Regions from separate parts of the Streptomyces sp. NPDC059874 genome, predicted to be linked through region 2. Evidence: riboswitches for the same ligand, from Rfam matches in the RefSeq annotation. Region 2 holds a riboswitch; each other region holds the start of a gene.
The links. A riboswitch is a leader RNA that binds a small molecule or an ion and turns the genes downstream of it on or off. The one in region 2 is predicted to bind cyclic di-AMP.

Region 1 (9,429 bases), on a different contig from region 2:
TTCTCGGGTCCGACCGTGAAGGGAAGTTCGGTGACGACCAGGCCCTTGCGGCGGGCCGTCACGTTCTCCACGGCCACCGTCGCGCGGATCTTGAAGGTGCCGCGCCCGTTCTCGTAGGCGTCCTTGATGCCCGAGAGCCCGACGATCCGGCCGCCCGTGGGCAGGTCGGGACCCGGGACGAAGCGCATCAGCGCCTCCAGGTCGGCCTGCGGGTAGCGGATCAGGTGACGGGCGGCCGCGATGACCTCGCCGAGGTTGTGCGGGGGCATGTTGGTGGCCATGCCGACCGCGATCCCGGACGCGCCGTTGACCAGCAGGTTCGGGTAGGCGGCGGGCAGCGCGACCGGCTCCCGCTCCTGGCCGTCGTAGTTGGCGGTGAAGTCGACGGTGTCCTCGTCGATGGACTCCGTCATCAGCGACGTGGCGTCGGCCATCTTGCACTCGGTGTAACGCATGGCGGCCGGCGGGTCGTCGTTGCCGAGCGAACCGAAGTTGCCGTGGCCGTCGACCAGCGGCAGCCTCATCGAGAAGGGCTGGGCCATGCGCACGAGGGCGTCGTAGATCGACGCGTCACCGTGCGGGTGGAGCTTGCCCATGACCTCGCCGACGACACGGGCGCACTTCACGTAGCCGCGGTCGGGGCGCAGGCCCATCTCGTTCATCTGGTAGACGATGCGCCGGTGGACCGGCTTCATGCCGTCCCGGGCGTCGGGCAGGGCACGGGAGTAGATCACCGAGTACGCGTACTCGAGGAAGGAGCCCTGCATTTCGTCGACGACGTCGATGTCGAGGATCTTCTCCTCGAAATCCTCCGGCGGCGGGGTCTTCGTGCTGCGGCGGGCCATCGCTGCGCGGCTCCTTAACCAAGAATGGGGTGTGCTGGGGTCTGGCTGTGTCTTGCCGAGTCTGACTGGTCTGGCGTGATCTGGCTGGTTCGATGTGGTCGGACTCGGGATGGAACTCGGGTGGGACGGGGGTGGAACTCGGGTGGGACGCGGGTACGACGCGGACCATTGTGGCCCGAGGCACCGACAACGCCGACTCCGACCCTGGGGTACCCCCTGGACGGCGTCCTCGGGGGAGTGACCCGGGAACTTATCCGGCGACCGACGCGCTTGCATACAGTGGCAGGTCTGACAGAAATCTCTACATCGCGATCGAAGGGACCACATGCCCATGGGTCACACGGCCACAGCTCAGGCCGGCTCCGGCGGCCTGACAGCGACCGAGCACCGGCTGGCCAACGGCCTGCGCGTGGTGCTCTCCGAGGACCACCTGACCCCGGTCGCCGCGGTCTGCCTGTGGTACGACGTCGGCTCGCGCCATGAAGTCAAGGGGCGTACCGGCCTTGCTCACCTCTTCGAGCACCTGATGTTCCAGGGCTCGAAGCAGGTACCGGGCAACGGGCACTTCGAGCTGGTCCAGGGAGCCGGCGGCTCCCTCAACGGCACCACCAGCTTCGAGCGCACCAACTACTTCGAGACGATGCCGGCCCACCAGCTGGAGCTCGCGCTCTGGCTGGAGGCGGACCGGATGGGCTCGCTGCTGGCCGCCCTGGACGACGAGTCCATGGAGAACCAGCGCGACGTCGTCAAGAACGAGCGCCGTCAGCGGTACGACAACGTCCCGTACGGTACGGCGTTCGAGAAGCTGACCGCCCTCGCGTACCCGGAGGGCCACCCGTACCACCACACCCCGATCGGCTCCATGGCCGATCTGGACGCCGCGTCCCTGGAGGACGCGCGCAACTTCTTCCGTACGTACTACGCGCCCAACAACGCCGTGCTGTCGGTCGTCGGGGACATCGACCCCGTGCAGACCCTCGCCTGGGTCGAGAAGTACTTCGGCTCCATCCCCGCGCACGACGGCAAGCAGCCGCCCCGCGACGGCTCGCTGCCCGAGATCATCGGCGAGCAGCTGCGCGAGGAGATCGTGGAGGAGGTTCCGGCGCGCGCGCTGATGGCCGCCTACCGGCTCCCGCACGACGGCACCCGCGAGTGCGACGCCGCCGACGTGGCGCTGACCATCCTGGGCGGCGGGGAGTCCTCCCTGCTGCACAACCGCCTGGTACGTCGCGACCAGACGGCCGTCGCGGCCGGCTTCGGCATGCTGCGTCTGGCGGGCGCGCCCTCGCTGGGCTGGCTGGACGTCAAGACCTCCAGCGGGGTCGAGGTGCCCGTCATCGAGGCGGCCGTGGACGAGGAGCTCGCGCGGTTCGCCGCCGAGGGCCCGACGGCCGAGGAGATGGAGCGCGCCCAGGCGCAGCTGGAGCGCGAGTGGCTGGACCGGCTGAGCACGGTGGCCGGCCGGGCCGACGAACTGTGCCGTTTCGCGGTGCTGTTCGGTGACCCGCAGCTGGCGCTGACCGCCGTCCAGCGCGTCCTCGACATCACCGCCGAGGAGGTGCGGGCCGTGGCCGCGGCCCGACTGCGCCCCGACAACCGCGCGGTGTTGGTGTACGAGCCGCTGCCGGGCTCCGAGGAGTCCGCCGAGTCCGACGAGAGCGACGAGAACGAGGGGGCGGAGCAGTGAGCGACACCGCAGCCGTCACGATGACCTTCCACCCGCGGCCGCAGGCCGGCGAGGCCAAGCCGTGGGCCTTCCCCGCCCCCGACCGCGGTGTGCTCGGCAACGGCCTCACCCTGCTGCGCTGCCACCGCCCCGGACAGCAGGTGGTCGCCGTCGAGATCAACCTCGCCGCCCCGCTCGACGCGGAGCCCGAGGGCCTGGACGGCGTGGCCACCATCATGGCCCGCGCTCTCTCCGAGGGCACCGACAAGCACTCCGCCGAGGAGTTCGCCGCCGAGCTGGAGCGCTGCGGCGCCACCCTCGACGCGCACGCGGACCACCCCGGCCTGCGGGTCTCCCTGGAGGTCCCGGCCTCCCGCCTGCACAAGGCGCTCGGTCTGCTCGCCGAGGCGCTGCGCGCGCCCGCCTTCGCCGACAGCGAGGTCGACCGGCTGGTGCGCAACCGGCTCGACGAGATCCCGCACGAGCTGGCGAACCCGCAGCGGCGGGCCGCCAAGCAGCTCTCCAAGGAGCTGTTCCCGGCCACCCTGCGGATGTCCCGCCCGCGCCAGGGCACCGAGGACACGGTCGCCCGGATCGACTCGGCCGCCGTGCGCGCCTTCTACGAGGCCCACGTGCGCCCCGCCACCGCCACCGCGGTGGTCGTCGGCGACCTGACCGGCATCGATCTGGACGCCGTGCTGGCGGACACCCTGGGCACCTGGACGGGCGACACCTCCGAGGCTCGCCCCGTCCCGCCGATCACTGCCGACGACACCGGCCGCGTGGTCATCGTGGACCGGCCCGGCGCGGTCCAGACGCAGCTGCTGATCGGCCGGATCGGGCCGGACCGCCACGACCGGGTCTGGGCGCCGCAGGTGCTCGGCACGTACTGCCTGGGCGGCACCCTCACGTCCCGCCTGGACAAGGTGCTGCGCGAGGAGAAGGGGTACACGTACGGCGTGCGCGCCTTCGGTCAGGTGCTGCGTTCCACCGCCGACGGCAAGGGCGCCTCGATGCTCGCCATCAGCGGCTCGGTGGACACCCCGAACACCGGACCGGCGCTGGAGGACCTCTGGAAGGTGCTCCGCACCCTCGCGGAGGGCGGCCTGACCGACGCCGAACGGGACGTGGCGGTGCAGAACTTGGTGGGCGTGGCCCCGCTGAAGTTCGAGACGGCGGCCTCGGTCGCGGGCACCCTCGCCGATCAGGTCGAGCAGGAGCTGCCGGACGACTACCAGGCGCAGTTGTACGCGCGGCTCGCCGAAACCGGCACGGTGGAGGCCACTTCGGCGGTCGTGAACGCCTTCCCGGCGGACCGGCTGGTCACGATCCTGGTGGGCGACGCGTCGCTCATCGCGGAGCCGGTGCGCGCTCTGGGTATCGGCGAGGTGAGCGTCGTCACCAACTGACGTCACCAACCGACGTGACCCACTGACGTCTCCAACTGGCGTCTGACCGGCGCGTCTTCAAGGGGCTCTGGCGGCTTGTCCGCCGGAGCCCCTTTTGTCTGATTCGTGGTGAGGTTGCTTGTATGTGGTGTGGCGTACGCAACAAAAGGGCGTGTCTGTTTGGCGATTGACTGATGATCCGCCTAGCGTCGGCCGTGCTGTCCGTCAGTTGTACGCGCCACATCCGTGGCACCGGACAGCGATCGCCGAGTCCCCGTCAGGCGCGAGCCTGGGGAGCCGGGGACCCACATCAGTCCCTGGGGTGAATCGGACCGCCTCGCAAGAGGAGGCCCGTAGGAGACCTTCCTGCTCCGAACCCGTCAGCTAACCCGGTAGGCGAGAAGGAAGGAAAGGATCAGCCCCTTCATGGCGTTTGGCAGTCGTCCCGCCGGCTCCGGTAAGCACCGTGGTTCCAGCCGTCTGAGCCGCAAGACCGCCGGTTACGCCGGCATAGCCGCCCTCGCCACCACCGGCGTCGTCGGCTCCCTCGCCGCCCCGGCCTTCGCCGCCGACAGCGGCAACAACAACCACTCGCAGGACAACGCGCTGGGCGCCGTCGTCGTTGCCGAGGAACTCCCGGGCGACATCGCCGACCAGGCCGAGTCCCAGCAGCGCGCCGCCGAGCACGCCGCCGCCAAGGCGCAGGCCGAGGCCGACGCCAAGCAGCGCGCCGCCGAGGCCAAGCGCCTCGCCGAGGCCAAGGCGAAGGCCGAGCGCGAGGCCGCCGAGCGTGCGGCCCGCGAGGAGGAGCGCAAGCGCCTGAACACCTTCGTCGCCCCGCTCGAGGACTCGTACGTCAGCACGCAGTACCACGCGGGCGGCGGCATGTGGTCCTCCGGCAGCCACACGGGCATCGACTTCCACGCCTCCTCCGGCACCTCGGTCCACGCGGTGGGCTTCGGCACCGTCGTCGAGGCCGGCTGGGGCGGCGCGTACGGCAACAACGTCGTCATCAAGCACAACGACGGTACGTACACCCAGTACGGGCACATGAGCTCGCTGAGCGTCTCCGTCGGCCAGCAGGTCACCCCCGGCCAGCAGATCGGCCTGTCGGGCTCCACGGGCAACTCCAGCGGCCCGCACCTGCACTTCGAGGCCCGCACCGGCTCCCAGTACGGCTCGGACATCGACCCGGTCGCGTACCTGCGCTCGCACGGCGTCTCCCTCTGAGGCCTCCGAGCCCACCCGCAGCACCTGCTTCACCGAAGGCCCCGGCTCCTTGAGCCGGGGCCTTCGTGTTTCGTCAGGTTTCGTATTTCCGGCCGCTCTCGGAAATTATCGTGTGTTGCAATAGAGTCGCAGAAGCAGCGGCACCAATGAGGGTGTGAGTCGGAAATAGGGGGAGGTTCGGTCTTGCGTATTCCTGCGCACGCGGTATGCACGGCAATTCGCGACGACATCGTCTCCGGGGTCTTCGGGCCGGGCGGCAGGCTGACCGAGGAGGTGCTGGCCCGCCGGTACGGAGTCTCGCGCGTCCCGGTCCGCGAGGCACTGCGGACCCTGGAGTCCGAGGGTTTCGTGACCACGCGGCGCCACGCGGGGGCCTGCGTGGCCGAGCCGACGGAGCAGGAGGCCGCCGATCTGCTGGAGCTGCGGATGCTGCTGGAGCCGCTCGCCGCCGCCCGGGCCGCGAGGCGGCGCACCGAGGCCCACCTCAAGGTCTTGCGGGGGCTGGTCAGGCTGGGCCAGGAGCGGGCCAGGCGGGGCCAGGGGGAGGACCTGCGGTCGCTCGGCGGCTGGTTCCACGAGACGCTCGCGCAGGCCTCGGGCAGCCCGGGGCTGATCGCGCTGCTCACGCAGATGCGGCACAAGGTCGCGTGGATGTACGTGGTGGAGGCGCCGGCCCGGCCGGTGGAGTCCTGGGCGGAGCACGGGGCGATCGTGGACGCGGTGGCCCGGGGCGACGCGGAGCGCGCGCGGGCGCTGGCAGCGATCCACGCGGAGCGCGCGACGGGGGCGCACCGGCTGCGGATCCGGCAGGCGGTGAGCACTTCGCAACCTGCCGTAAACATGTCGAGCGGCCGGCATTAACAGGAGCCGTATACAAAGGGTGGGTATCCGTGCGCCGCGGATGTAATTCCGCCCGGCGTGAATTCGCTGCGCGGCGTGGGTGAATTCCGGCGCGCGCAATTCCTGCCGTCGTAATTCCGGCAATGAAGAAGCCGCGGCCCCCGGTGGGGTCGCGGCTTCTTCATCGGTGCTGCTCGGGCGAACCCGAAGGGTCAGACGGTCTCGGGGAGCTCCTCGAGACCCTCCGCGACCAGCTTCGCGAGGCGGTCCAGCGCGATGTCCGCGCCGTCGGCCTCGGAGGCGAGGACGATCTCCTCGCCGCCCTGGGCACCCAGGCCCAGAACCGCGAGCATGGAACCGGCGTTGACGGGGTCGCCGCCTGCCTTCGCGATGGTCACCGGGACGCCGGAGGCGGTCGTCGCACGGACGAAGATCGAGGCGGGACGAGCGTGCAGGCCCTCGGCCCAGCCGACGTTGACGCGGCGCTCTGCCATGGTGATGCCCTTCAGGTTCTTACGGTTGTCTAGACCAGTCTCTCACGACGCCCGGAATGCTCGGACCGACCTTCGGTCCGAATCTCCCGCCGTTCGACCCTCCCCAGCTTGCACCGTTTTGCCCTGGATTGCCTCACGCGCCGCGCGAGCACCACCCGCCCCGCTCCGGGCCGTCGCCGGCCCGTAAGGTATGGGCATGACCACCGAGTCGGACCCCTCGTACCCGGCCCACTGGGAAGCGGACGTCGTCCTGCGCGACGGCGGCACCGCCCGCATCAGGCCCATCACCACCGCGGACGCGGGCCGGCTGGTGAGCTTCTACGAGCAGGTCTCCGACGAGTCGAAGTACTACCGCTTCTTCGCGCCCTACCCCCGGCTCTCCGACCGCGACGTGCACCGCTTCACGCACCACGACTACGTCGACCGCGTCGGCCTCGCCGCGACCATCGGCGGGGAGTTCATCGGCACCGTCCGCTACGACCGCATCGGCGCCGACGGCCGGCCCGCCTCCGAACCCGCCGACGAGGCCGAAGTCGCCTTCCTCGTCCAGGACGCCCACCAGGGCCGCGGGGTCGCCTCCGCCCTCCTCGAACACATCGGCGCGGTGGCCCGGGAGCGCGGCATCCGCCGCTTCGCCGCCGAGGTGCTGCCCGCCAACACCAAGATGATCAAGGTGTTCACGGACGTAGGCTACGAGCAGAAGCGCAGCTTCGAAGACGGCTCCGTCCACCTCACCCTCGACCTCGAACCCACCGCCGAGTCCCTCGCCGTGCAACGCGCACGCGAACAGCGCGCCGAGGCCCGCTCGGTGCAGCGACTGCTCGCCCCCGGCTCGGTGGCGGTCGTCGGGGTCAGCCGCTCCGGTGGCGGGGTCGGCGCCGCGGCCCTGCGCAACCTGCGAGACAGCGGCTTCCACGGGCACCTCTACGCCGTCAACGAGGCCGTCACCCGCGACCTCCTCGACGGTGTCCGCGCCTACCGCACCATCGATGCCATCGGCGCCCCCGTCGACCTCGCCGTGATCGCCGTCCCCGCCGACCGGGTCCCCGAAGCGGTGGCCGCCTGCGGCGAGCACGGGGTGCAGGGCCTCGTCGTCCTGTCCGCCGGATACGGGGAGAGTGGACCCGAGGGGCAGGACCGCCAGCGCGAACTCGTGCGCCAAGTGCGCTCGTACGGGATGCGGTTGATCGGCCCGAACGCCTACGGGGTGATCAACACCGCCCCGGAGGTGGAGCTCAACGCCTCCCTCACCCCCGCGCCGATGCCCATGCGCGGCCGGATCGGCCTGTTCACCCAGTCCGGGGCGATCGGCATCGCCCTGCTTTCGGCGCTGCTCCGGCGCGGCGAGGGGCTGTCCTCGTTCGTCTCGGCGGGGAACCGGGCCGACGTCTCCGGCAACGACATCCTCCAGTACTGGTACGACGACGAGGCGACCGACGTCGCCCTCATGTACCTCGAAACCCTCGGCAACCCGCGGAAGTTCACCCGCCTCGCCCGCCGCACGGCCGCCGTGAAGCCGGTGGTCGTCGCCAAGGGCGGCCGCCACACCCCGGCCGGCCACGTCGTCCCCGACACCCGGCTGCCCGACGCCACCGTCTCCGCCCTGCTGCGGCAGGCGGGCGTGATCCGCGTCGACACGGTGACGGAGCTCGTGGACGTCGGCCTGCTGCTGGCCGCGCAACCGCTGCCCGCCGGCCCCCGGATCGCGATCCTCGGCAACTCCGAGTCCCTCGGGGTGCTCACCTACGACGCCTGCCTGACCCAGGGCCTGAGCCCGCTGCCGCCGCTGGACCTGACGACGGCGGCCTCCCCGGCCGACTTCCGCGACGCGCTGGCCGCCGCGCTGGCCTCCTCCGACAACGACGCGGTCGTCGTGACCGCCATCCCCTGGGTGAGCGAGCACGCACTGGCCGACGACCTGGCCGATGCCCTGCGCGAGGCCGTGGCGGAGGTGCCGGGCAAGCCGGTGGCCGTCGTGCACGTGGAACTCGGCGAACTGGTCGCCGCCCTGTCCGCGGCGCGGGCCTCCGACCCCATCGAACCGCTCCCGAACGCGACGCCGACGGCCAAGCCGGCCACGGCCGGGACACCGACGGCCGGGCCACCCACGGTCGCGCCGTCCACGGCCGGGCCATCGACCGAGCCGGCAGCCGAGCCGGTGCCCCCCGCGGCGCTCCCTCCCTTCGCCACCGCCGAGCCGACGACCGGCGACCCGGGCCGGATCCCCAGCTACCCCGCCGCCGAGCGGGCCGTACGGGCCCTCGCCGAGGCCGTCCGCTACGGCCAGTGGCGCCGCGCCACCGCCGAGGCGGCCGGCCAGGTCCCCGAGTACGAGGACATCGACGAGGCGGGGACCGCCGCCCAGCTGGCCGGCCTGCTGGCCGGCCTCGACCCGGACAGCGGGGACGTGCTCACCCTCTCCGAGTGGGACGGCCGCGAGCTGCTCGCCCGCTACGGGATCCGCGTGCTGTCCGCCCTGCCCGCGCCCAGCCCCGACGCCGCGGTCCGGGCCGCCGGGGTGCTGGGCTACCCGGTGGCCCTCAAGACCACCGCCCCGCACCTGCGCCACCGCGCGGACCTGGGCGGCGTACGGCTCGACCTCGCGAACGAGGAACAGCTGCGGCGTTCGTACGAGGAGCTCACCGAGCTGCTCGGCAAGCCCGCGGAGCTCCAGCCCGTCGTGCAGGCCATGGTGCCGCGCGGGGTCGACACCGTCGTCCGGTCCGTCATCGACCCGGCCGCGGGCGCCGTCCTCTCCTTCGGGCTGGCCGGCGTCGCCTCCGAACTGCTCGGTGACACCGCCCACCGGCTCGTCCCGGCCACCGACCGGGACGCCGCCGGCCTGATCCGGTCGATCCGGACCGCACCCCTCCTCTTCGGCTGGCGCGGCAGCGACCCCGTCGACACCCCCGCCCTGGAGGAGCTGCTCCTGCGGGTGTCCCGCCTGGTGGACGACCACCCCGAGG
Region 2 (9,429 bases):
GCGGGCCGAGGGTGCCCACTTCTGGGACGCCGAGGGCAACGACTACCTCGACATGCTGGCCGGCTTCGGGGTGATGGGCCTGGGCCGGCACCACCCCGTCGTCCGACGGGCCCTGCACGACGTCCTCGACGCCCAGCTCGCCGACCTGACCCGCTTCGACTGCCAGCCGCTGCCGGGACTGCTGGCCGAGAAGCTGCTCTCCTACAGCCCGCACCTGGACCGGGTCTTCTTCGGCAACAGCGGCACCGAGGCGGTGGAGACGGCCCTGAAGTTCGCCCGGTACGCCACCGGGCGGACGAGGGTCCTGTATTGCGACCACGCCTTCCACGGGCTGACCACGGGCTCGCTCTCGGTCAACGGGGAGAGCGGCTTCCGCGACGGCTTCGCGCCGCTGCTCCCCGACACCGGGATCGCGCTGGGGGACCTGGCCGCCCTGGAACGGGAACTCCGCAAGGGTGACGTGGCCGCCTTCGTCGTCGAACCGATCCAGGGCAAGGGGGTCCTCGCCGCCCCGCCCGGCTTCCTGCTCGCCGCCCAGGAACTGCTGCACCGGCACAAGGCCCTGCTGATCGCGGACGAGGTACAGACCGGGCTGGGGCGTACCGGCGACTTCTACGCGTACCAGCACGAGGCGGGCGTGGAGCCGGACCTGGTGTGCGTGGCCAAGGCGCTGTCGGGCGGCTACGTGCCGGTCGGGGCGACCCTGGGCAAGGACTGGATCTTCAAGAAGGTCTACTCCTCGATGGACCGGGTGCTCGTGCACTCCGCGAGCTTCGGCTCCAACGCGCAGGCGATGGCCGCCGGGCTGGCCGTGCTCTCGGTCATGGAGGACGAGGAGGTCGTGGCCAACGCCCGCGCGATGGGCGACCTGCTGCGCGGGCGGCTGGCCGCGCTCGTGGACGAGTACGAACTGCTCCACGAGGTCCGGGGGCGCGGGCTGATGATCGGCATCGAGTTCGGCCGACCGTCCTCCCTGGGGCTGCGCAGCCGCTGGACGATGCTCCAAGCGGCCCGCAAGGGGCTCTTCGCGCAGATGGTCGTGGTGCCGCTGCTGCAGAAGCACCGGATCCTCACTCAGGTCTCCGGGGACCATCTGGAGGTGATCAAGCTGATCCCGCCGCTGATCGTGGACGAGCGGGACGTCGACCGGTTCGTCGGCGCCTTCCGCGAGGTCATGGACGAGGCGCACGGCGGGTCCGGGCTGATGTGGGACTTCGGCAGGACGCTGGTGAAGCAGGCGGTCGGCAACCGCTGACCGGTGGGGAGGGGAGCGCGCCCGCCGCGCTCCCCTGCGGCCGGGCCGTCAGTCGAGCAGCCGCTCGCGGAGCCGGTCCAGGGTTTCCGTGGTGAGCCCGAGCCCCCGCGACAGGTAGCGGTCCACATCGCCCCAGGTCTCGTCGATGGTCTCGAAGGCCGCGACGATGTACTCGGCGCGGGCGTCGAAGAGCGGGGCGAGCAGTTCCATCACCTCGGGGGAGCGGGCCTCTGCGGAATCGTCACTGCGGCGGACCCGGTAGCGGCGGTGCGGAGCGTTCGACTCCAGATAGTCCGCGACGATCGCCTCGCGCTCGACGCGCAGCGCGAGCAGGGTGACGGCGACCGACAGGCCCGCCCGGTCCTTGCCGGCCGCGCAGTGCATGAGGGCCGGGACGCTGTCCTCGGCGAGGGCGTGCAGGACCCGGCTGTGCTCGGCGGTGCGGTTCTTGATGATCCCGCGGTACGAGTTCGCCATCCGGGCCGCGGCCTTCCCGTCGCCCAGGATCGAGCGGAGCTGGTCGAGGTCGCCGTCGCGGACCATCTTCCAGAACTCGCGGCCGTCGGCCGGATCCGAGAGCGGGATGTTGACGTTCCGCACGCCGGGCAGTTCCACGTCCGGGCCCTCCAGCGCGTGGTCGGCGCCGTTGCGGAAGTCGAAGACGGTGTGGAGGCCCAGCGAACCGAGGAATTCTGTATCGGTTTCAGTGGCATGTGCGAGATGTCCGCTTCGGAACAGTCGTCCCGTACTGACCCTTCGTCCGTCAGAAGTCGGCAATCCGCCCACATCGCGGAAATTGCGCACTCCGGACAACTCCGGCTCCTGTATCTGCTGGGTCAAAGGAACTCCTCCGCTTCGTCGTGGTCGTCGCGCCCGCCGGATGGGGCGCTTGTCCGAATTACACTACTTGGCTACAACTTGCCATAAGCGGAGGCGAGATCGGGCACGTCCCCGTGAGCCAGATCATACGGTGACCGTGAGTGCCTGATCACGAAAGCCGAATGCCCGCGTCGCAGCGGTTGTTGGCGGCCGGGAATGGACGGAGGGTGACCGGAATTCAGTCCGTTTCCCGTCCCTGTGAATCCGTCAGGAAATTCGTGGCTTGTTACCCGTGGCTGTTTGGGATTACGTTCGCGACCGATCCGGGTGGATCGCCGAATCCTGCCGCCGCCCGGAAACCGCACCCGACCATTCACGCGCGGCAGGAGCGGGGGAACCAGGTAAGCCGCTGTCCCGGAACTTGAGTCCGGGACGGCTCGGGGTGAAGCCATACATGTTCCGTTCATGTGCGGCCGGACATCTCCAGTCCGAACCCGACAGCTCACCTCGCAGGCGCCGGAGAGGAATTCGCCATGCCTGCAAAGGGTAAGCACCGCCGCCCCAAGTCCCTCTCGATATCGCGCGGTTTCGCCGTCGCCGGCACCGGTGGTGCGGCCCTCGCGCTGCCGCTGATGGGCGCCGCCGGTGCCCACGCGGCCGGTGCCCCGGCCGCCGCGACGACCGCCGTGACCGCCGCCCCCGCCGTGGCCCCCGTGGTGGCTCCGCAGGTCCCGGTCTCGCTCCAGGGTGCGGCCGCCGCGCCGACCGTCTACACGGTCGTGCCGGGCGACTACCTCTCGAAGATCGCCGCCGAGCGCGATCTGCCCGGTGGCTGGCAGCAGCTCTACGCCGACAACCGCGAGGCCGTCGGCAGCAACCCGTCGCTGATCCACCCGGGCCTGAAGCTGAACCTCGCCGGCGCGGGCGAGGCGGCTCCCGCCGAAGCCGCCCCCGCCCCGAAGGTCGCCCAGAAGGCCGCTCCCAAGGCGGCTCCCAAGGCGGCTCCGAAGACGGCTCCGAAGCCGGCCAAGAAGGCCGCTCCGGCGCAGCAGGAGTCCGCGGCCGAGGCCCCCGCCGCCGCGGCCAAGCAGTCGGCCTCCGGCTTCGTGGCCCCCCTCGCCAGCACCGGCGTCTCCACCCAGTACAAGGTCGCGGGCAGCATGTGGTCCTCCGGCTACCACACCGGTGTCGACTTCATCGCGAGCTCCGGCACCACGGTCAGGGCCGTCGGCGCCGGCACCGTCGTCTCCGCCGGCTGGAGCGGCGCGTACGGCAACGAGGTCGTCATCCAGCACGCGGACGGCACCTACTCGCAGTACGCCCACCTCTCCTCGCTGTCCGTCTCGTCCGGCCAGAGCGTCACCGGCGGCCAGACCATCGGCCTCTCCGGCTCCACCGGCAACTCGACCGGCCCGCACCTGCACTTCGAGATCCGCACGGGCCCGTCCTACGGCTCCGACATCGACCCGCTGAGCTACCTCCGCTCGAAGGGCGTGAGCATCTGACGGCAGCCGCCGTCGGAGCGCAGACACACGTGAGGCCGGGGCCCGAGGGGGGTCCCGGCCTCGCGTGTACGTATTCCTTATCCCTCGGGTGGTAAAGATCACGGCCCGTCAACCCCTCATTACGTTGGCGTAGGTTGGTTACGGGAGTGAAGGATGTTGTCCCGTGGCAGCGACGACGACCAAACTCAAGACCATCGGCTCGTACGCGGCGATCGGGGACAGCTTCACCGAGGGTGTGGGGGACCCGGGACCCGGGGACACCTTCCTCGGCTGGGCGGACCGGCTCGCCGTGCTCCTGGCCGACGAGTACACGGCAGGCGAATTCCGATACGCGAACCTGGCCGTGCGCGGCAAACTCCTCGACCAGATCGTGGCCGAGCAGGTCCCGAGGGCCAAGGCGCTCGCGCCGGACCTCGTGACCTTCTGCGCGGGCGGCAACGACATCATCCGCCCCGGCACCGACCCGGACGACGTGGCGGAGCGGTTCGAGGCGGCCGTCGCCGACCTCACCGGAGCCGTCGGCCGGGTGGTGATCACCACCGGCTTCGACACCCGGGGCGTACCCGTCCTCAAGCACCTGCGGGGCAAGGTGGCGACGTACAGCGTGCACGTCCGCGCCATCGCCGACCGCTTCGACTGCCCGGTGCTCGACCTCTGGTCGCTCAAGTCCGTACAGGACCGCAGGGCGTGGGACACCGACCGGCTGCACCTGTCGCCCGAGGGACACACCCGGGTCGCGCTGCGCGCCGCGCAGGTGCTCGGACTGGACGTGCCGGCCGATCCCGACCAGCCGTGGCCGCCGGAGCGGCCGCGCGGCTCGGTCGACGTGACCCGGGACAACATCCAGTGGGCGCGCGAGCACCTGGCGCCCTGGATCGGCCGCCGGCTGCGCGGGGAGTCCTCCGGGGACCACGTCGAGGCGAAGCGGCCGGACCTGCTGCCGCTGTAGGGGAAGCGGAGGAAACGCGGCGGGGTGCGGCGGGGGCGCGGGGCGGGACGACACGCGTGGGGGAAGCGGAATCCTTCGGGGCCGGTGTGCGTTGGGATGGTCGTAGACCGACGAACGTCCTGACCGCACCGTCCCTGGAGGCGCCTTGACCGGCTCCCGTCCCTTGCGTCCGCGGCTGCGTGCCCTGCGGCCCGAAGCCTTCGGCGCGGACCCCTCAGGCGCCCGGCTGGAGCGGATCCGCCGCTCGCCGAACTTCGCCGACGGCGTCTTCCAGAACCCGGTCGGGGCCCGGAACCGGCCCTCCGGCTCGATGGCGGAATTCGCCAAGATCTACTTCCACCGGGAGCAGCGCATCCGGCGGGCTCCCGCCGCGCCCATCCCGGTCTACCCGACCACGCTCGCGGAGCTGGCGAAGCCGCCGGCGAGCGGTCTGCGCCTGACCTGGATGGGTCACTCCAGCGTGCTCGCGGAGATCGACGGGCGCCGGGTGCTGTTCGATCCGGTGTGGGGCGAGCGGTGCTCGCCCTTTCCGTTCGCCGGGCCCAAGCGGCTGCACCCCGTGCCGGTCCCGCTGGCTTCGCTCGGCACGGTCGACGTGGTGGTCATCTCGCACGACCACTACGACCACCTCGACCTGCCGACGATCAAGGCGCTGGCCGGTACGGACACGGTCTTCGCCGTGCCGCTGGGCGTCGGCGCGCACCTGGAGCGCTGGGGCGTCCCGGCCGACCGGCTGCGCGAACTGGACTGGAACGAGACCACCAAGATCGCCGGCCTTTCGCTGACGGCCACCCCCGCCCGCCACTTCTGCGGCCGCGGCCTGCGCAACCAGCAGCACACCTTGTGGGCCTCCTGGGTCGTCACGGGCGACGAGCACCGGATCTACCACAGCGGGGACACCGGCTACTTCCCCGGCTTCAAGGAGATCGGCGCCGAGCACGGCCCCTTCGACGCCACGATGATCCAGATCGGCGCCTACTCGGAGTACTGGCCGGACATCCACATGACGCCGGAGGAGGGCATGCGCGCCCACCTCGACCTTCAGGGCGGCGTCCCGCACGGCGTGATGCTGCCGATCCACTGGGGCACCTTCAACCTGGCCCTGCACCCCTGGGACGAGCCCGGTGAGGGCACCGTCGCCGCCGCCGCGGCGGCGGGGGCCGCCGTGGCCCTGCCCATCCCGGGCGAGCCCTTCGAACCGGGTGCGGCCGGGGCCCCCGACCAGGCGTGGTGGCGTCCCTTCGTGACGGGCGGGCCGGCACCCGTGCTGTCCGTGGGAGCCACCCCGGCCGCCGCGAAGGCCCCGGCCGCAGCCGCCGCCCCGGCGCCCGCCCCGGCCGGGCGGGGGGAGCCGGAGGCCGTGGGTTCGTAGGGGCCGATGACCGGTGACGGGTGACGGGTGACGGGTCAGGAGACCGGAGTCTTCTGCCCGGCCCCGGCCCCGGCCCCGGCTTGCGAAGGTGTCCGCGGGGCGCTCTGGAGGCGTTGCGCCCAGCCGACGGCCGCGGGCGTGGCCAGGCCGGCCAGGGCGAAGAGGGCACCCACGACGTACCACCCGGGGCGGCCCCAGGTGATGCACAGCGAGATGAGAAGGGCCGGCCCGACGGCCTCGGCCAGCCCGGCACCCAGGCCGAAGACGCCGAGGTACTGGCCGGTGGCGTGCTCCGGGGCGAGGGCGAAGGACACCTCGAAGCCCCCGGCGGAGTGCCACAGCTCGCCCACCGTGTGGATGACCACCGCCGTGACCAGCAGCGTCGCGGCGGCCCACGCCGGAACCCCCGCGGACAGCGAGATCAGTGAGCAGGAGACGAGGAAGGCCACGCCCGACCTGCGGTAGGCGCGGGCCCCGCCACCGGGGAATCGATGTCCCTGCCGGCTCGTACCTGAAGCGCGATCACGATGAGGGTGTTCGCGAGCATGGTGCCCGAGATGAGCCAGGGCGGGGCGGTGGTGGCCGCGACGATCCAGAGCGGGATCGCCACCGTGAGCACCTTGAACTGGATGGCCATGATGCCGTCGAGGGCGGTGATCACCAGGTACGGGCGGTCCCGGAGCGCGATCCAGCGGGGGCCGTGGACGGCGGGGGCGGGGCTGACCGGGGGAAGGAAGACGATGACGGCGGCGGAGGCGGCGAAGAAGACCGCGTTGCCGACGACCATGACCTGGTAGGCGGACTGGCTGCCCACCTGGACGGTCCAGCCCGCCAGCAGGGCCCCGAGGGAGATGCCGATGTTGGAGACCGCCCGGAGGTAGCCCCGGAACTCCTGGGGCCGGTCACCTCCGTAGTGCCTGATGAGCGGACTGCGTGCGGCCAGTCCGGCCGCCTTCGCCCCGGTGGCCGTGGACACGGCGAGGGCGAACGGCCAGAAGCTGTCCGCCAGGAGGAAGCCCGCCGTCGCCAGTGCCTGGACGACGAGCGTGGTGACGTACACGCCGCGCGCCCCGTACCGGTCCGCGAGATGGCCGACGCCGATGCCCACGGCCAGTGAGACGAATCCGGCGATGGCGAGCCCGAGCCCGACCTGGCCCACCGGCAGGTGGACCGACTGCGTGAAGTACAGCACCCCGGCGGTCAGGAAGAGGCCGCTGCCGACGGTGTAGACGAAGTTCGAGGCGGCGAGGATGCGTTGGGGTCGGGTGTCCGGAATCAGCTGGGGCATGAGGGGGCTCCGCGTTCTGGGCAGTCCGTAACGGTCGATGAGGCTTGTTGCACATTACTTGCAATAGCGGGTGCATGGCGATGGTTCGGCCCGACGGGTCGGGACCACTTCGAGACCGCACGGGAAATCTGCCAGTCGCGAGGGTCGAACCGGAGTGGCCGAAGGCGTCCTGTGGGGGAGCGGCCGGAAGTGGACAGCGGCGCATGGGGTGTTCGGCGTGACGTGTGGCGTGTGCTCTCCGGCTCCGGGTCCCCCGCTCCGCAGGTGGCACGCCCCGCCGGACCTGCGGGCGCACTCCTCCCGAGCCGCGGGCGTACGCGCTCCCGGCGCATTCGGGCTGTCGTGCGAGCGCTCCACCAGGAGCGGGAAGCACCCCCGCGAAGTTCCCCAACTGGCCGTCCGGGGCGGGACGGTGCGGTCTAGCGTGGGTATCCGGTGATCAACACCGGGCCCCGGGAACGCTGGGGGCCGGGCCCCACGTACCGAGGACGCAGATGTCCGGACTCCGCGCAGCCCGCCACTCCCCGTCGAGACACGCCGCCACCGGTCCAGGCCGGCAGATACGGCCCCAGCTGATCCGCGCCGCCGTGCTGCCCACGCTCGCCGCCGGGTTCAGCGGGGCCGCCGCGGTGATCTTCACCCTGCAGCTCGGCGGGGGAGCGGGGGACAGGGACGCCCGGCTGTGGCCGGTGCTCACCGGCTGCGCACTGCTGGTGGTCGGCGCGCTCGCCGCGGCCCTGCTCGGGGCCCAGCGCGCGGGCAAGGCCGTCCGGGACCGGTGCGAGGCGCTGCGCCGCTCCAGCGTGCGCGGCCGCCAGGAGCTGCGCGCCGTCGCCGACCGGCTGGAGCGGGGCGAGACCCCGCCGCGTCCGGTCCGCGGCGGCGGCCCGACGGGGCCGGGGCTCGGCGCGGACCCTGCGGGGATCGACGAGTTCTGGCTGCTCTCGCAGGAGTTGCGCGGCGCTCGCGAGCAGGCGCACACGGCGCTCGTACGGCTGGCCGGACCGGTGGCGCCGTCGGACAGCGAACGGAAGGTGGAGGTCTTCGTCAACCTCGCGCGCCGGCTGCAGTCCCTCGTGCACCGCGAGATCTCGCTGCTGGACGACCTGGAGGACACGGTCGAGGACCCGGACCTGCTCAGGGATCTCTTCCATGTCGACCACCTCGCCACCCGCATCCGCCGCCACGCCGAGAACCTCGCCGTGCTCGGGGGCGCCGCGAGCCGCCGCCAGTGGACGCGGCCGATCGACCTGAGCGAGGTGTTGCGCTCCTCCGTCGCGGAGGTCGAGCAGTACACCCGGGTCAAGGTGGTGCCCCCGGCGGGCGGCAGCGTGCGCGGGCACGCCGTCGCGGACGTGGTGCACCTGCTGGCCGAACTGGTCGAGAACGCCACGGTGTTCTCAGCCCCCGACACCGATGTGGTGGTGCGCGCCGAACGGGTCACCGCCGGGATCGCGGTCGAGGTGGAGGACCGGGGGCTGGGCATGCCGGCCGAGGAACAGCACCGGATGAACGCCCTGCTCGGCGACCCCGATCAGATCAGCGTCCGGCACCTGCTCGCCGACGGTCGCATCGGCCTGTACGTGGTCTCGGCGCTGGCCCGCCGGCACGGGATCGCCGTCGAGCTGAAGTCGAACATCTACGGCGGAGTGCTCGCGGTGCTCGTGCTGCCGCAGGAGCTGCTGGGCGCCGCCGCCGCAACCGGCCCGGAAACGGCGCCGCCGCCCCGCCTGGAGCCGGTACGCGTGCCCGCGCCGACCCCTGCCTGGGCCCCCACGAACCCGACCCCCTACCCGGCGCCTCGCCCCACTCCGGCGTCCGAACCCGACGACGCGTCCTGTCCCGAGTACGGTCCCGACGCACGACCCGCACCAGAGCCCGGGCCGACACCCGACCTCGCGCCCCGCCCCGCGTACGGGGCCGGAGCCGCACCGGCGCCGGGCTCCGCACCAGAGCCCGGGCGGACACCCGGCGCTGCGGTTCGGCCCGCGTATAGGGCCGGAGCCGCGCCGGCGCCGGGCTCCGCACCGGGGCCCGGGCCGACACCCGGTGCTGCGGTTCGCCCGGTGTCCGGGGCCGATTCCGTAGCCGAGGCCGGGTCCGGCTCCCGCCTCCGCCCCGCGGGCGCAGCCCTGCCCTCGCCCCGTACCGAGGCATCGCTCGACCCGGAGCCGCCGCCGCTCGTGCCCCGGGCGGGGGCCGCCGGAGCAGCCGCTCCGGTAACGCCCCCCGTCGGGACCG
Region 3 (9,429 bases), on a different contig from region 2:
AGCACGAAACACATCGCGGCGGCCTCGTTCTCGGTGAGGTGTTCGCCGTGGTCGCTCGCCCGGATCAGCCCGGAGATCAGGTCGTCGCCCAGGTCGTCGCGCTTGCGGTGGATCAGCTCGACGAGGTAGCCGCGGATCTGCTTGACCGAGCGGGCCACCCCGCCGCGCGGGCCTCCGGCGTGGCGGATCATCATCCCGGCCCAGTCGCGGAAGTCGTCCTGGTCCTCGCGCGGTACGCCGAGCATCTCGCAGATGGCGTAGATGGGGAGCGGGAAGGCGAACTCGTGGATGAGGTCCGCCTCCCCCCGCTCGGCGAAGCCGTCGAGGAGCTGATCCGTCAGCTCCTGAACCCGTCCGGTGAATTCGGCCACCCGCCGGGGCGTGAACGCCTTGGAGACGAGCCGCCGCAGCCGGGTGTGGTCGGGCGGGTCGATGTTGAGCAGGTGCGTCATCAGCTCCGCCTTGCGCTCCCCCGGGATACCGGTCTTGCCCTTGGCGTGAGCCGATCCCGCGTGGTGCGCCGGATTCTTGCTGAGCCGCTGGTCGGCGAGGGCCTGTCGGGCGTCGGCGTACCGGGTCACCAGCCAGGCCTCCACCCCGCTGGGGAGCTTGGTGCGGTGCACCGGGGAGTGCTCGCGCAGCCAGGCGTAGGCCGGGTAGGGGTCGGTGGCGAACTCCCAGTCGAAAAGAGTGGGCGGCGGGGCGGCGGAGGCGTCTTCGTGCACGCTCTGACCGTAACCGTGATGGGCCGAACCGCCTCACGGGCTCCCATCGGCTTGGAGGGCGGACCGCGCTCGCGAGTTTGCTGTCGCGTCCGGCGGATCTGGAACTCGCCGTTCCACCCGAAGGGCCGCGCCTGCGCGGCGGACTCGCCATGCGTGGCCTGCGCACCCTTCCCTTTCGCTTCGCACCGCCAAACGCCTGAGCGCCGCCTGACCCGAAGTCAGTTCCCGAGCGAACTTGTGACATGCGTTCGATGGCCGCTAGGTTCTGCCGTTACCCCGCCGTTATGCGAAAGGTGCAGCCTCATGCGTTCCGGGAACGGCCGCCACAGACGCCCCCGTCAGGTGCCCGCGATAGTCGTCACGGCCGGAGTCACCGGCTCCGCGCTGGCCCTGCCGCTGCTCGCCGCCACCAGCGCGAGCGCGGCCGACACCTCCACGTGGGACAAGGTCGCCGAATGCGAAAGCGGCGGCACGTGGAGCGCCAACTTCGGCAGCGGCGCCTACGGCGGACTCCAGTTCACTCAGGAGGAGTGGCGGGAGGCCGGCGGGCTCGAATACGCCGAACGGGCCGACCTCGCCAGCCGGTCCCAGCAGATCGCCGTCGCCGAGCGGGTGCTCGCGGCGCGGGGCCCGCAGGCGTGGCCGATGTGCGCGGCTCCCGCCGGACTGGACGCGCAGGGCCCCGCCGCGGTCGTGGACCCCGGTCACGCCGGCAACCACGGCGCCGTCGGCTCCACGCCGGCCCGCCCGGACGACGTCGTGCCGCCGAGCGGAACCGTGCCGCCGTCCACGGACTTCGGGGCCCCGACCCCGACCCCGACCGTCCCCGACGGCCCGCTCGGACCGAACCTCGGACTGCCCGTCATGCCGGCGCCGGACCTCCCGGTGCCGGACCTCCCGGTGCCGGACCCCACGGTTCCGGACCCCACGGTGCCGGTGACCCCGGGCAACCCGGCGGACCCGGGCACGCCGACCACGCCGCCCACCACGCCGCCCACGACCCCGCCCGCCACCCCGCCCGCCACCCCGCCGACCACCCCGGGCCTGCCGCCGGTGACCCCGGCCGACCCGAGCGCCCCGGCCGACCCGGGCGCCCCCGTGACCCCCGACGCCTCCACCGCACCGCCGGCCGCGCCCGGCGAGGGCAGCGGCAAGCACCGCGGCGCGCCCGCCGCCGAGGCGCCCGTCACATCTGACGCCGCGTCGGCGCCCTCGTACACCGTGAAGGCGGGCGACAGCCTGGCGGCCATCGCGGATGCCAAGGGGGTCAAGGGCGGCTGGAACGCCCTGTACGAGGCCAACGAGCAGGTCATCGGCGAGGACGCCAACTTGATCAAGCCCGGCCAGAACCTGGATCTAACTGCGCAATAAGGGCACTTCAGCCATCCGGAAAGAGTTGATTGTCCGTTTTCTGTAAGTGAGACATGTGTCTCTTCCGGTCAACTGGCGTGTCCCGCCTCGGGGCTTCCGCAAACCCCGTCCTCACCTGCGCAAACGCCCTTGGGAGGGGCGCAAGTAGGGGTCGTTTCCCCCCGATGTGGCTCGTTGAACATCGGGGGGAGACCTGTCTACCTTCTGAATCGCTCGCCACCGCGGGCTCCTTCGACCGCATCGCCGAATCCTGCCGGCGGACGGGGGGAACAGTCGTCGCGTAAAGCGCCGAAGGCAGGAGCGGGGGAACCAAGGTAGGTGCCGGGAGCGGCCGTTGAAAGACGGTCACGCAACCGGCTGGGGGTTAAGACGTGCGCTGGGTCGCACGGCCGGGCAACTCACTCGCCCGAACCCGACAGCTCACCTCGTAGGCGTCGGTGAGGAGAACCTCATGCTGCTTTCCGGCAAGGGCAAGCACCGTCGCGCCACCAAGGCCGCCCGCATCGTCACGCTCGCCGGTGTCGCCGGTGCCGTCGTCGCCGCGCCCCTGATGGCCGCGGGCACCGCGAGCGCCGCGACCGCTTCCGAGTGGGACCGCGTCGCACAGTGCGAGTCCGGTGGCAACTGGGCCATCAACACGGGCAACGGCTACTACGGCGGCCTGCAGTTCTCGTCCTCCACCTGGGCCGCGTACGGCGGCAAGGCCTACGCCCCGCAGGCCAACCAGGCTTCGAAGTCCCAGCAGATAGCCATCGCCGAGAAGGTCCTCAAGGGTCAGGGCAAGGGCGCCTGGCCGTCCTGCGGCGTCGGCCTGTCGAACTCCTCTTACACCGGTGGCGGCTCGACCGAGAAGCCGAAGACCGAGCCCAAGAAGACCGAGCCCAAGAAGACCGAGCCGAAGAAGTCCGAGCCGAAGAAGACGGAGCCGAAGCGCTCCGAGACCCCGGCCCCGACCACCCGCTCCGAGCGCACCGAGGCCCCGAAGACCGGCAACGGTTCGTACGAGGTCAAGTCCGGCGACACCCTGGGCGACATCGCCACGGCAAACGGCGTCCAGGGCGGCTGGGAGAAGCTCTTCGAGCTGAACAAGGACATCGTCTCGGACGCCGACCTGATCTTCCCGGGTCAGAAGCTGAAGCTCAGCTGAACAATGCGGCAATAGCCGCAGGTGTCTTCACCACACGTGACAGCCCCACCGCCCGGCGCGTCTTCCCCCCACGCGCCGGGCGGCGGCGTTTCGGCAGGCCAAGCCCCCCTTCTCCAGAGTCCTATGTCCGGGAACGGGGGTATTCGGGCCCTTTTTCGTCCCAGGACCCGGGCGGTCGGCAGGCCGAGTGCCCGGAGCCGGTTAGGCTCTAAGCGGCAGGGCCGTCCCACGGCCTGACATGCCGCCGCACACCCAGCGTCACATCCCAGAAGGAGATGCTCGTGCCGTCCATCGACGTCGTCGTAGCCCGGGAAATCCTGGACTCCCGAGGCAACCCCACGGTCGAGGTCGAGGTGGGCCTCGACGATGGCAGCACCGGCCGTGCTGCAGTTCCGTCCGGTGCCTCCACCGGAGCGTTCGAAGCCGTAGAGCTCCGTGACGGTGACCCCGACCGTTACCTCGGCAAGGGCGTGGAGAAGGCCGTCCTCGCCGTCATCGAGCAGCTCGGCCCGGAGCTCGTCGGCTACGACGCCACCGAGCAGCGCCTGATCGACCAGGCGATGATCGACCTGGACGCCACCGAGAACAAGGGCTCCCTCGGCGCCAACGCCATCCTCGGCGTCTCCCTCGCCGTCGCGCACGCCGCGTCCGAGGCCTCGGACCTTCCGCTCTTCCGCTACCTCGGCGGACCGAACGCGCACCTGCTGCCCGTTCCGATGATGAACATCCTCAACGGTGGGTCGCACGCCGACTCCAACGTCGACATCCAGGAGTTCATGATCGCCCCGATCGGCGCGGAGTCCTTCTCCGAGGCCCTTCGCTGGGGCGCCGAGGTCTACCACACCCTCAAGAAGGTCCTGCACACCAAGGGCCTCTCCACCGGTCTCGGTGACGAGGGCGGCTTCGCCCCGAACCTGGAGTCCAACCGCGCCGCGCTCGACCTCATCGTCGAGGCCATCAAGCAGGCCGGCTACACCCCGGGCAAGGACATCGCGCTCGCGCTCGACGTCGCCGCGTCCGAGTTCTACAAGGACGGCAAGTACGAGTTCGAGGGCCAGTCCCGCTCGGCCGCCGAGATGACCGACTACTACGCCGAGCTCGTCGAGGCGTACCCGCTCGTCTCCATCGAGGACCCGCTGTTCGAGGACGACTGGGCCGGCTGGAAGACCGTCACCGAGCGCATCGGCTCCAAGGTGCAGATCGTCGGCGACGACCTCTTCGTCACCAACCCGGAGCGCCTGGCCCGCGGCATCGAGGAGGGCTCCGCGAACGCCCTGCTCGTGAAGGTGAACCAGATCGGTTCGCTGACCGAGACCCTCGACGCCGTCGAGATGGCCCAGCGCAACGGCTTCAAGTGCATGATGTCGCACCGCTCCGGCGAGACCGAGGACGTCACCATCGCCGACCTCGCCGTCGCCGTGAACTGCGGTCAGATCAAGACCGGCGCCCCGGCCCGCTCGGACCGCGTCGCCAAGTACAACCAGCTGCTGCGCATCGAGGAGATCCTCGACGACGCCGCCGTGTACGCGGGCCGCTCCGCCTTCCCGCGCTTCAAGGGCTGATCACGGCTGTTGCCGAAGACTGAGCTCTAGCTTCCGTACGTCCCCGCACTCGGTCCCGTACCGTGTGCGGGGACGTATTGCGTAGTACGTGTACACAGGGGAGGCGGATCAATGGCCGGGAACCGGGATCGGTTCTCCACCTTCTCCACCGCGACCAGGCTCAAGCAGCTCGGTGAGCGGACCGCCGCCCACGTCTACCGCTCGCAGTCGCGCCGTCAGGTCCGCCGCAGCCGGCTCACCGGCCGCGCGGCCCTCCTGGTGCTCGTCCTCTGTACGCTGGTCGTCGCCCTCGCGTATCCGATGCGCCAGTACGTCTCCCAACGCGCGGAGATCGCGGAGCAGCAGCGGGACGCCGTGACCGCGCGGGACCGCCTGGAGCGGCTCCGCGACGAGAAGGCCCGCTGGCAGGACGACGCGTACGCGGAACAGCAGGCGCGCAAGCACCTGCACTTCCTGCGCCCGGGGGAGATCGGCTACGTCATGACCGACCCCGGAGCCGAGGCCGCCGAGCGGCACCGGACCGGCCAGGCCGGCCCGAACCGGCCCTGGTACTCGAACGTCTGGGACGGCGTCGACAAGGCCGACCGCCCGGGCGACTGAGCACCGCACCCATCCACGAGAACGAAGAGACTTCCTCCAGGCATGCAGACGCCCCCGCCCCAGACCGACCGGACCGAGCCGACCGACGCCGACGTCGATGCGTTCCAGCAGCAGCTCGGCCGCCCGCCGCGCGGGCTGCGCGCCATCGCGCACCGCTGCCCCTGCGGCCAGCCGGACGTCGTGGAGACCGCCCCGCGACTCCCCGACGGCACTCCCTTCCCGACGCTGTACTACCTGACGTGCCCGCGTGCGGCCGGCGCCATCGGCACGCTGGAGGCCAACGGCGTGATGAAGGAGATGCAGGCCCGACTCGCCGAGGACCCGGAGCTGGCCGCCGCCTACCGGGCCGCGCACGAGGACTACATCCGGCGCCGTGACGCCATCGAGGTGCTCCAGGGCTTCCCGAGCGCCGGCGGCATGCCGGACCGGGTGAAGTGCCTGCACGTGCTGGTCGGCCACTCCCTGGCCGCGGGCCCGGGCGTGAACCCGTTCGGCGACGAGGCCCTCGCCATGCTGCCGGAGTGGTGGGCCAAGGGTCCCTGCGTCACCCCGTGCGCGGACAAGGCGGACAAGAAGGAAGAGGAGTCCGCATGAGCCGGGTCGCGGGCATCGACTGCGGTACGAACTCCATCCGGCTCCTCGTCGCCGACCTGGACCCGGCCACCGGGGACCTGGTCGAGCTGGACCGCCGGATGACCATCGTCCGGCTCGGCCAGGGCGTGGACAAGACCGGCCGGCTGGCCCCGGAGGCCCTGGAGCGCACCTTCGCCGCCTGCCGCGAGTACGCGGCGGTCATCAAGGAGCTCGGCGCGGAGCGGGTGCGCTTCGTGGCCACCTCCGCGTCCCGCGACGCCGAGAACCGGGACGACTTCGTGCGGGGCGTCAAGGAGATCCTGGGCGTCGAGCCCGAGGTCATCTCGGGCGAGGAGGAGGCGGAGTTCTCCTTCACCGGCGCCACCAAGGAGCTGACCGCGCACGAGCACCTGGAGCGGCCGTTCCTGGTCGTGGACATCGGCGGCGGCTCGACGGAGTTCGTGGTCGGCGAGGAGCACGTGCGCGCCGCCCGCTCGGTGGACGTGGGCTGCGTCCGCATGACCGAGCGCCACCTGGTGGTGGACGGGGTCGTCACCGACCCGCCGACCGCCGGGCAGATCGCCGCGATGCGGGCCGACATCGAGGCCGCGCTGGACCTGGCCGAGGAGTCGGTCCCGCTGCGCGAGGCCCGCACCCTGGTGGGGCTGGCCGGCTCGGTGACCACGGCCGCCGGGATCGCGCTCGGCCTGCAGGAGTACGTCTCGTCGGAGATCCACCACTCCCGGATGTCCTACGAGCAGGTCCGGGAGATCAGCGAGCGGATGCTCAACGAGACGCACGCCGAGCGCGCCGCGATCCCCGTGATGCACGAGGGACGGGTGGACGTGATCGGCGCGGGCGTCCTGGTCCTGCTCGCCATCATGGAGCGCGTCGGGGCCTCGGAGGTCGTCGTCTCCGAGCACGACATCCTGGACGGGATCGCCTGGTCCGTCGCCTGAGACGGACCATGATCGGCAGCGGATTCCCAGGCGGAATCGTCTGTTCAACCGCCCGAAGACGGGGTCCGCGGGGGACTTTGGTCCCATGGTCCACATCAAGTTCGTGAAGTTCTTCACAAGGAAAAGGGGTCTGCCGGGCCGCCGAAAGGGCCTTTCGAGGCCCTCGGAGGGCCCTCAGGCCCCTTTTGCCCGAGCGTTCGTGCGAATGTTGGACGCTACGGGTTCCGCATCAGACGTATGGACAAAAGCCGGTGGTCCAGTCCGGTTGAGGGCCTACAGCCCAGTTCAGGACGGGTGAACAACGACTCCCGTTACACCGTGGTTCCCGTTGCGCGCCATGACCTCCGTCACGTGGGCCGCGGAGTGTAGCAGAGGGTCCCGGACTGCTTGTGAAGGGGCTCACGAGCATCACCCCTGGGGGTGCTGGATACTCGTTCCATGAGCACCACGGAGCGTCCCAGGATCCTCGTTGTAGGAGGTGGGTACGTAGGCCTGTACGCGGCGAAGCGCATCATGAAGAAGATGCGCTACGGCGAGGCGACCGTCACGGTCGTCGACCCGCGGTCGTACATGACCTACCAGCCCTTCCTCCCCGAAGTGGCCGCAGGCAGCATCTCGCCTCGGCACGTCGTCGTCCCGCTGCGACGCGTGCTGCCCAAGGCAGAGGTTCTCACCGGCCGGGTCACCAGCATTGACCAGGACCGCAAGGTCGCCGTCGTCACGCCGCTCGTCGGCGAGGCGTACGAGCTGCCCTTCGACTACCTGGTGATCGCGCTCGGCGCCGTCTCCCGCACCTTCCCGATCCCCGGCCTCGCCGAACAGGGCATCGGCATGAAGGGCGTCGAAGAGGGCATCGGCCTGCGCAACCACGTCCTCGAGCAGCTCGACAAGGCCGAGTCCACGACGGACGAGAACGTCCGCCGCAAGGCCCTCACCTTCGTCTTCGTCGGCGGCGGCTTCGCCGGCGCGGAGACCATCGGCGAGGTCGAGGACATGGCCCGCGATGCCGCGAAGTACTACTCCACGATCAAGCGCGAGGACATGCGCTTCATCCTGGTCGACGCGGCCGACAAGATCCTTCCCGAGGTCGGGCCCAAGCTCGGCACCTGGGGCAAGGAGCACCTCGAGTCGCGCGGCATCGAGATCTACCTCAACACCTCCATGGACTCCTGCGTGGAGGGCCACGTGGTGCTGAAGAACGGCCTCGAGGTCGACTCCAACACCATCGTCTGGACCGCGGGCGTCAAGCCCAACCCGGTGCTGGCCCGCTACGGCCTGCCGCTGGGCCCCCGTGGCCACGTGGACGCCGAGCCGACCCTCCAGGTCAAGGGCACGGACTACATCTGGACCGCCGGCGACAACGCCCAGGTTCCGGACGTCGCCGCCCGCAAGGCCGGCGTCGAGAACGCCTGGTGCCCGCCGAACGCCCAGCACGCGCTGCGCCAGGCCAAGGTCCTCGGCGACAACGTCATCTCGGGCATGCGGGGCTTCCCGCAGCACGAGTACTCGCACTCCAACAAGGGTGCGGTGGCGGGCCTCGGCCTCCACAAGGGCGTCGCGATGATCGTCATGGGCAAGATGAAGATCAAGCTCAAGGGCCGGCTCGCCTGGTACATGCACCGCGGCTACCACGGCATGGCCATGCCGACCTGGAACCGCAAGATCCGCGTGTTCGCCGACTGGACCCTCGGCATGTTCCTCAAGCGTGAGGTCGTCTCCCTCGGAGCGCTGGAGACCCCCCGCGAGGAGTTCTACGAGGCCGCCAAGCCGGCGCCGGCTCCGGCCGCCGCGGCAGCTCCGGCACAGAAGGCCAAGGCCTCCTAGCCCGGGCCTGACGGCACGAACCCGAGCACGACCCCGAAGGGGCCGCCCGCCATCCGTGGTGCGGGCGGCCCCTTCGGCGTACCCGCGGTCCGTAGTGGGTAGACGGATGGGTCGGAGCTTTTGTGGAGGTGCGCCATGAACGACGCCGCGCCGCGGCTGGCTGCTCTAGCCGAGACCCTGCTGGGAGCCCCGCTGCCCGTGCGCATCCGTGCGTGGGACGGCAGCGAGGCGGGCCCGCCCGGCGGTCCCGTGCTCGTCTTCCACCACCGCCGTGCCGTGCGCCGGATGCTGTGGAAGCCGGGTGAACTGGGCCTCGCCCGCGCCTGGGTCGCGGGCGAACTGACGGTCGAGGGCGACCTGTTCGAGCTGCTGGACCGGGTGGCGGGGCTCCTCTGGGAGAGGGAGCGCGACGTGCCGCTCGCCGCCCCATCCGCCCCGGCCGGGAAGCCGGCCGGCCGGACCGGGCCGCTCGCGGTCCTGGGGGGCATCGCCCGCCGCGCGCGGGAGGCCCGCCCGGCAGCCCTGCCCGAGGCCGCCCGGCTGCTGCGCGACCCCGCGCACCGGGCCGCCGTGCGCGAGCTGATCGGGCTCGCCGGACCGCTGCCCCCGCCCGGGCCCCCGGCCGAGGAGGCGGCCGTCGGGCGTGGCGGGCCGCGGCACAGCAAGGG

Region 1: another riboswitch for cyclic di-AMP. It lies ahead of ACFV9H_RS15260 (M23 family metallopeptidase); the one in region 2 lies ahead of ACFV9H_RS27550 (peptidoglycan DD-metalloendopeptidase family protein).
Region 3: another riboswitch for cyclic di-AMP. It lies ahead of ACFV9H_RS32815 (transglycosylase family protein); the one in region 2 lies ahead of ACFV9H_RS27550 (peptidoglycan DD-metalloendopeptidase family protein).

Annotation. Positions count from the first base shown of each region.
Region 1 covers NZ_JBHWJY010000022.1:69,006-78,434, forward strand. Annotated here, with positions in the region: gene ACFV9H_RS15245 (DNA topoisomerase (ATP-hydrolyzing) subunit A) at 1-845, opposite strand, end outside; gene ACFV9H_RS15250 (M16 family metallopeptidase) at 1,177-2,532, shown strand; gene ACFV9H_RS15255 (M16 family metallopeptidase) at 2,553-3,920, shown strand; cyclic di-AMP (ydaO/yuaA leader) riboswitch at 4,154-4,313, shown strand; gene ACFV9H_RS15260 (M23 family metallopeptidase) at 4,326-5,129, shown strand; gene ACFV9H_RS15265 (GntR family transcriptional regulator) at 5,313-5,990, shown strand; gene ACFV9H_RS15270 (HPr family phosphocarrier protein) at 6,182-6,463, opposite strand; gene ACFV9H_RS15275 (GNAT family N-acetyltransferase) at 6,654-9,429, shown strand, end outside.
Region 2 covers NZ_JBHWJY010000055.1:43,221-52,649, reverse strand. Annotated here, with positions in the region: gene ACFV9H_RS27560 (aspartate aminotransferase family protein) at 1-1,255, shown strand, start outside; gene ACFV9H_RS27555 (tyrosine-protein phosphatase) at 1,304-2,095, opposite strand; cyclic di-AMP (ydaO/yuaA leader) riboswitch at 2,398-2,603, shown strand; gene ACFV9H_RS27550 (peptidoglycan DD-metalloendopeptidase family protein) at 2,608-3,579, shown strand; gene ACFV9H_RS27545 (SGNH/GDSL hydrolase family protein) at 3,743-4,528, shown strand; gene ACFV9H_RS27540 (MBL fold metallo-hydrolase) at 4,674-5,900, shown strand; gene ACFV9H_RS27535 (hypothetical protein) at 5,936-6,349, opposite strand; gene ACFV9H_RS27530 (MFS transporter) at 6,322-7,188, opposite strand; gene ACFV9H_RS27525 (ATP-binding protein) at 7,683-9,429, shown strand, end outside.
Region 3 covers NZ_JBHWJY010000079.1:17,271-26,699, forward strand. Annotated here, with positions in the region: gene ACFV9H_RS32800 (cytochrome P450) at 1-725, opposite strand, end outside; partial or broken gene ACFV9H_RS32805 (cytochrome P450) at 773-925, shown strand; gene ACFV9H_RS32810 (transglycosylase family protein) at 1,029-2,096, shown strand; cyclic di-AMP (ydaO/yuaA leader) riboswitch at 2,373-2,545, shown strand; gene ACFV9H_RS32815 (transglycosylase family protein) at 2,548-3,243, shown strand; gene eno (phosphopyruvate hydratase) at 3,519-4,805, shown strand; gene ACFV9H_RS32825 (septum formation initiator family protein) at 4,917-5,405, shown strand; gene ACFV9H_RS32830 (DUF501 domain-containing protein) at 5,448-5,999, shown strand; gene ACFV9H_RS32835 (exopolyphosphatase) at 5,996-6,937, shown strand; gene ACFV9H_RS32840 (NAD(P)/FAD-dependent oxidoreductase) at 7,376-8,761, shown strand; gene ACFV9H_RS32845 (class I SAM-dependent methyltransferase) at 8,897-9,429, shown strand, end outside.